DNA from 3 places in the Synechococcus sp. JA-2-3B'a(2-13) genome. Region 3 is predicted to be linked to each of the others. Evidence: riboswitches for the same ligand, from Rfam matches in the RefSeq annotation. Region 3 holds a riboswitch; each other region holds the start of a gene.
What was found. A riboswitch is a leader RNA that binds a small molecule or an ion and turns the genes downstream of it on or off. The one in region 3 is predicted to bind cobalamin.
Positions count from the first base shown of each region.

Region 1: linked by a shared signal. The riboswitch ahead of CYB_RS06320 (TonB-dependent receptor plug domain-containing protein) and the one ahead of metE (5-methyltetrahydropteroyltriglutamate--homocysteine S-methyltransferase) in region 3 are both predicted to bind cobalamin.
Region 2: linked by a shared signal. The riboswitch ahead of CYB_RS11180 (sirohydrochlorin chelatase) and the one ahead of metE (5-methyltetrahydropteroyltriglutamate--homocysteine S-methyltransferase) in region 3 are both predicted to bind cobalamin.

Region 1 covers NC_007776.1:1,390,096-1,392,292, reverse strand. The annotation lists gene CYB_RS06320 (TonB-dependent receptor plug domain-containing protein) at 1-1,081, opposite strand, end outside; cobalamin riboswitch at 1,123-1,275, opposite strand; gene CYB_RS06315 (hypothetical protein) at 1,617-2,165, opposite strand.
Region 2 covers NC_007776.1:2,453,456-2,455,652, forward strand. The annotation lists gene CYB_RS11175 (heavy metal translocating P-type ATPase) at 1-920, shown strand, start outside; cobalamin riboswitch at 1,049-1,185, shown strand; gene CYB_RS11180 (sirohydrochlorin chelatase) at 1,218-2,197, shown strand, end outside.
Region 3 covers NC_007776.1:1,970,720-1,972,916, reverse strand. The annotation lists gene metE (5-methyltetrahydropteroyltriglutamate--homocysteine S-methyltransferase) at 1-1,105, opposite strand, end outside; cobalamin riboswitch at 1,562-1,767, opposite strand; gene CYB_RS08965 (ABC transporter substrate-binding protein) at 2,146-2,197, shown strand, end outside.

The DNA.
Region 1 (2,197 bases), 580 kb from region 3:
CTGAAATGGATCGGTAATCCGCTCCTAGAGTAAGCTCCAGGTTTTCAGCAGCCTTCCAGGTGTATTGCAGTTGGGATCCCCACCCCGTTCGCAGGATCTCATCCCGGGATCCCTGGCTTTGTGGGGCGCTGAAGCGATAGTTGAGGTCGTCAAAAAATACCCTGGCTTGCAGGGATCCCCTCTCTTGATCCCACAGCCAACTGAGATCTAACAGCAGGTCGTTGGTGTTTTGCACTGCATCGGGGGAGGGAAACTCGGTGCTGCCAGGCACCTGAAACGCTTTGTTGAGATAAAGGGCATTTCCGGTTAGGACTTGGCCTTCTGCCAATTGCCAGGTGAGCTTGGCTTGTAGGTTGTGGTACTCCACCGCCGAGTTTTCCCGCCTGCCGGCTTTGCCCAAACGCCTAATTTCAAAAGGAAAGTCGTTGTTGCTCTGCAGACGGCGATAGCTGACCACCCAGCCCAGATCCTGCGCTTGGCCGCGGTTTTGGATCCCTTGCTCGTTGAGGCCGTAGCTGCCGATAGCCGCTTCCAGCACGGTCTCGGATCCCGGCTTTGGCTCCAGGGTTACGATGTTCATGACCCCGCCAACCGCGTCGGATCCGTACAAAGTGGAGCCCCCACCTGGAGAGATCTCAATACGCTCGACCACATCTGTAGTGATCTGGGACAAATCAAACCCGCCAAAAAAGCCCAGGTCGTTAATGGGGCGGCCATCCAAGAGCACCAACACCTGGGCCGTTCGTCCTCCCCGCATAAACTGGGAGCTAAGGGCTCCCAACTGGGTTCCCGCCGTGCCGTCGCTGAGGATCCCGGGCAGGTAGCGCAGGGCCTCCTGAACCGTTCTTGCCCCTTGCTCTCGAATTTGCTGGCGGGTAATGACGTAAACCGGGCGGGAAGAATCCCGCAGCAAACCAGGACGGCGAAAAGGTGTGGTGACGGGTTGATTTAAAATCTCGGCGCTAACACCGGTTTCCAAAACCTCTTGAGCTGAAGGTGAAGAGGCCGCCGGCTGCGCCCACGCTGGGATCCCCAAAGCAAGACCCCCCAGCGCCAGGCTGAGACCTAGAATGGGATTCATTTTCTTTCTTGAAGCTCCTGATTCCGTGCGACGCGGAAGAAATGCGAGCCAAAACCGCAGGCGGGCATCCTGACTGAGGGCATAGGTCTAGCCTAAGCCCATCACAGTTGCGGCACAGCGCCGGATTTGCACCGGACTTTCCCCTTTACATGCCCTGGCTGATCCCCAGGACAACCTGTCGGTACAGCTTTCTCTGCGATTGCTCCGAAAAAGCCGTGCTAGGCATCATACATCCCCTGCTCTGGAGTTCCTATCCTGCCAGGGGGGATGTCATCTCCAGGGGTGAACAGGATCCCAACGGCAATCCCAGGGCTTTGGATGGGCCACATCCCACCAACTTAGAAAACCTGGGCCAGACTTCTTCTTTGCTTTGTAAGCGGTTAAAGAGTAGCCCACTACTATTCCAGATCCTGAGGCCCAGGGATCCCTTAGCCTTTTAGAGAACAGAGATACACCGAGACTTCACAAGACCCAGGGCTTTTGGGAGAGCAAGATAGAGACGCTGGCCTAGCCGCCATCGACTGGATCTGTTGGACTAGTACCCAACCGGATAGAAAAGAGGGGCTTTTTCGGTCGCGTGAGCGGCGCGGAGCGCTCTTTCCGGCAAAGCCGTTGCCTGGTGGGCTGGATCCGGCTCAACTTGGCTGGGAGAGGCAATTGGCACCTCGATCATCCGATCCGGTACCAGCGGCACCATTTCGGAGCGGTCGGCGATTTCCCGCAGAGAATTGGCAATGGATTCTTGAGTCAGCAGAAACTGTCGTTCGTTGCGCTGCATCTGCTGCCACACCTGGTAACGCTGGCTCCACCGGCTTTGGGTATGCACAGTCCAACTGTAAAGGCTTAACACTGAAACCCCAGAGAGGATAGCCATCCCTGTGGAGATCTGCTTCCACCAAGCTAGGTGTTCTGCCCAAGCCGAATGTTGGCTGCGAGGATGGGCTGATTTCAACTTCAAATCCAAAGGCTGGGTGCGGCTGGCTTGAACTGTACCGGAGAGGGGTCGGCTCAGAGCAGAAGGCTGTCTGTGGCGACGAGGGCTTTTGGGACGATCAAGACCTGCGTTCAAAGGCTGGCTAACCATAGGGCTTAACCTCACACACACCAAGGGATCCG
Region 2 (2,197 bases), 480 kb from region 3:
CCGATATTTGGGCCCACGGCTCCTCTCCCCTGGCGGTGTTGCGCCTGGCAGCGGCGGTGGAGCGGCACTCGGAACATCCTTTGGCCCAGGCGGTAGTGCAGAAAGCCGAAGCCGAAAAAATTGTGATCCCTCCTGCCCAGCATTTTCAGGCAAGGATAGGCAGTGGGGCAGAAGCCTGGGTGGAAGACCAGTGGATCTGCATCGGTCGGCTGAGCTGGCTACAGGAGATGGGGATCCCTTGGGATCCCTCTTGGTCAGAGCGGGTTCAGACCTGGGAAAGCCAGGGCAAAACGGTGATCGGCGTAGCCCAATCCCAGAGCCTGGTGGGGCTGTTGGCCATTGCCGATCCGCTCAAACCCACCTCTCCTGAGGCAGTGCAACAGCTGCAACAGATGGGTCTAGAGGTGATCCTGCTAACCGGGGATAACCCCACCACGGCCCAAGCGGTTGCTCGGCAAGCAGGCATTCAGCGGGTAATTGCCCAAGTCCGTCCGGATCAGAAGGCAGCTTACATACGCAGCCTAAGACAACCGCGACGGCGGGTGGCGATGGTGGGAGATGGCATTAACGATGCTCCGGCTCTGGCAGAAGCGGATGTGGGGATCGCCATCGGTACGGGTACGGATGTGGCGATGGCCGCCAGCGATATTACCCTCATGTCGGGAGATCTGCGCGGAGTCGCCACAGCCATTCAACTCAGCCGGGCCACCCTCAACAACATCCGCCAGAACCTCTTCTTCGCCTTTATCTACAATACGCTGGGGATCCCGATTGCCGCTGGGGCGCTCTATCCCTTTACAGGCTGGTTGCTCAACCCTATGCTGGCGGGGGCAGCCATGGCCCTGAGTTCCGTTTCGGTGGTCGCCAATGCCCTGCGCCTGCGACACTTTCAGCCCCCCAGACCAGCGGGCCGGCGTTAGGCCCTCTCCCAGGGGCAAGGGGGATTAGCGCGGCAACAGTTTTGCTGCCCTTTGAGCATGAGTCTGCCGTACCGCTCATGCCTCAGGGCTATCTTCTGGCAGACAAGGACATCCCCCCCAGGGGGCTTGGTGAACGACAAGCGGCAAGCTAACCTAAAAGGCTCAGGCAGACTGGGGAAAGCGCGGTGCAAGTCCGCCACTGTGACGCAACTGTGATGGGATCCCTCCCTCAGCCAGAACACCCACCTGCCGTTGTCCTGTACCCCTTGCGATTCACAAGGAACGGAGTTTTTTGTGTTGAATACCCTCAGTGTTTCCCCTCCGCTTGCGGTTGGGCAGTCTCCTGTTGTCCCCCTGCCCCTGTTGCTCATCGGCCACGGATCCCGCGACCCCCAAGGGCAGCAAGCCTTTCTGGAGCTAGCCCAGGCTTACCAAGCTCTCACCCCCCATCGACCGGTGATCCCCTGCTTTCTGGAGCTGACCCAGCCAACCATTGCCCAGGGGGTAGAGCAGTGCTTGGCCCAAGGGTGGCAAGAGATTGTGGTCCTGCCGCTGTTGCTGTTTGGGGCCCGCCACAACAAGTTCGATGTGACGATGGAATTGGATCTCCTGCAGACCCTCTATCCCCAGTTGCGCATTCATTACGGTGGGCCGTTGGGGATCCGCATCGAGATCCTGCAACTGCTGCGAGACCGATTGGCCGCTTTGATGGCCGCCCAACCGCAGCGGATCCCAGAAGCAGAAACCGTGCTCCTGTTTGTGGGTCGCGGCTCCAGCGATCCCGAGGCCAATGCCGAAGCCTGTAAACTGGCCCGGTTGCTTTGGGAAGGATCTGGGTTTGCCGCTGTGGAAACTTGCTTTATCGGCATTACCCATCCCCGCCTGCCCGTGGGATTGGAGCGGGCCTTGTCCTGGCATCCGCGCCGGGTGATCGTGCTGCCCTACTTCCTGTTTACCGGAGTGCTGGTGAAAAAAATTGAGGCGGCAGTGGAACAACAACGACAACGACAGCCGGAAATCGACTGGCTGATGCTGCCGGAATTGGGCCTTGTGGACACGGTGCTGCACAGCCTGCAGCAACTGGAGCAGGAAGCCCTGCAGGGCCAAACCCCGATGAACTGCCACCTGTGCAAGTTTCGCCTGGCCGTGAGCGCAGAGGTCAGAGCTGGATCCAGCCATCACCACCCTCACGAGCCTCATGACCACCATCACGGGCATGGATCCCATCACCACCCTCATTCTCACCATCACCCTCAGCACGGCCACACCCACGCAGC
Region 3 (2,197 bases):
GGATTTCCGCCTGCTGGGCAGCAGTGTCTTCGCCGTTGAGGGCTCGCGCCAGGAGAGCTACTTCGGCCAGCTTCTGTTCGGCAAAGCTGAGGACATTTCTGAGGGGTTCCGGCAACTGGGCTTCCAGAGCAGCGTCGTGGGGCACAAATTGCAACGAAGCGGAAGGCTGCACCCGTAGGTTGGGAGCTACCCCCTGCAGCTCCCGCAGGCTGGCCAAGACGGTCTCAGGCTGAACCTTCCAGACATTCCGAGCGTCCACTACGCCAGCACCTAGGATCTGGTCAGCCGGAAAGCCATAGGTTCTTACCAGATCCAGGGTGTGGCCACGGGTAAAGTCAAGGCTAATGCCGGCCACCGGCAGTTGCACCACCCAGGGGTAAGTCTCCCCCAGGTCATCGAAGTAGGTGACCAAGTGGACAGGGATCCCGGCGGTTGCCAACTGGCGGTAGCTCATTTCCACAGCTTCCCGCAGGCCACTTCCCTGGCTGGTAACCAAAATGGGATCGTGAATCTGGACTTCTGGGATCCCCAGCTGTTTTAACTCCTGGAGGAGATCCCGGTACAGAGGAAGGAGCTTTTCCAAGTCCGCCCGCAGATCCCCAGATCGCTGGCTAAGGCAGAGCAAAGTCACTGGACTGAGGACAACGGGGCTGGTGCGCTCCCCTAGGATCCCTTGGGCCCGCCGAACTCTTTCCAAAAAATCCCCAAAGTTAGGACTGGGATCGGCTTCCGGCTCAATTTCGGGTACCAAGTAGTGGTAGTTGGTGTCAAACCACTTGGTCATTTCCAAAGCCGGCAGGCCCTCCCGCCCCCGCGCCATGGCAAAGTAGCGGTCTAAACCCGACAGACCTCGGAACCGAGAGGGGATCAGCCCCAGCCAGGTGGCCCAGTCCAGTACATGGTCGTAGAGAGTCTGATCCCCTACCGCAATGTGATCAATCCCAGCTTGTAGCTGAGTCTGCCAGGCTTGAGTCTCCAAATCCCAAAAGGTAGCCAGCAGAGCCTCTGACCCTAGGGCACCACTCCAAAAGCCTTCCAAAGCTTTTTTGAGCTCGCGGCGCTTGCCCATGCGGGCATACCCCAATGTCATGGTTTGTGCAGTCATGTTGTGTGCCATCCCAAATACTGAGTTTTCTAATTTTCCTGCGTTCAATTCGCCCTCAACTGGGATCCCGCCCGCCAAGGAAGAAACCGGCTGTTCCTCTCTTGCCTCTGGAACCCCAACAAAACACTGCCTTTTGCGCAAAAAAGATACTCAACGCAGCCAGCGATCGCAGTGGCTACTTGCCAGCCTACCAATTGAAGTCAGGAAGCCTGACATCTCACTCTTTCCTTCGCGTAGGCGGGCTGTAGATCTTGATAGATCTTGGTGCAACAGCACCCAAAATTTACTCTCTCCCGGCCAACTGGCTCAGAGTCTTGCTTGGGTTCTTGGACTTATTTCTACTGCTGAGGAGTACCGAAAGCTTGTGGGAGCAACGCCGGGAAAATGCTCAGGATAACGAAAGCAGAAACGAGCTAAAGCCAAGACAGTTACCATCTGTACCTCGCAGATGTTGTGAAGTTTAGAAAAACCATCGGCGGGCATTCTGACTGACACGGTTTTGGGGGACAAGATCTGGATCGGCAGCGAATGACTCTAGAGATTTGCTGCAGAACTTCTCCTAAACCGGATCACAGCTGCGGGACAGCGGCAGATTCTCACTGCTCTTTCCCCGTTTCCTCTGGCGGCTGATCCCCGTCAGAACCGATAGCTGAGCTACATCGTATCACGGAGTTCAGAGACGGGAGTAGAGTGCTTCAATCATCACCAAGCCAGCAGCCTTTGGAGCTACCAGACCTCACCTTTCACCCAGCGGTCTTGCAGGAAGTCATCGGAACCCTCTAAGCATCCTCCCCCCCTGCATTGCTCTCAAGATAAGGCAGTGATAGCTTAGCTGCCATAAGTCTTGTCCAGGAGGCAAGGGGGTTTGCTCCTTTTTGCTGAAAAAGCGACAGATCGGGGTTTCTATGGCATCAAGCTTAAAAGTAACTGTGTGGTCTGTGGGCCTCTTCTTGCTGAGCCAGATGTGGGCTGGATGCGCTCAGAATGCTGCTGAGCGGACAGCTTTCGATCCAAAGCTAGCAGGATCCAGCGATCAAATCGTGCTGGCCATTGGAGGGGAAAGGGAAGAAGGATTTGATCCCACCCTGGGCT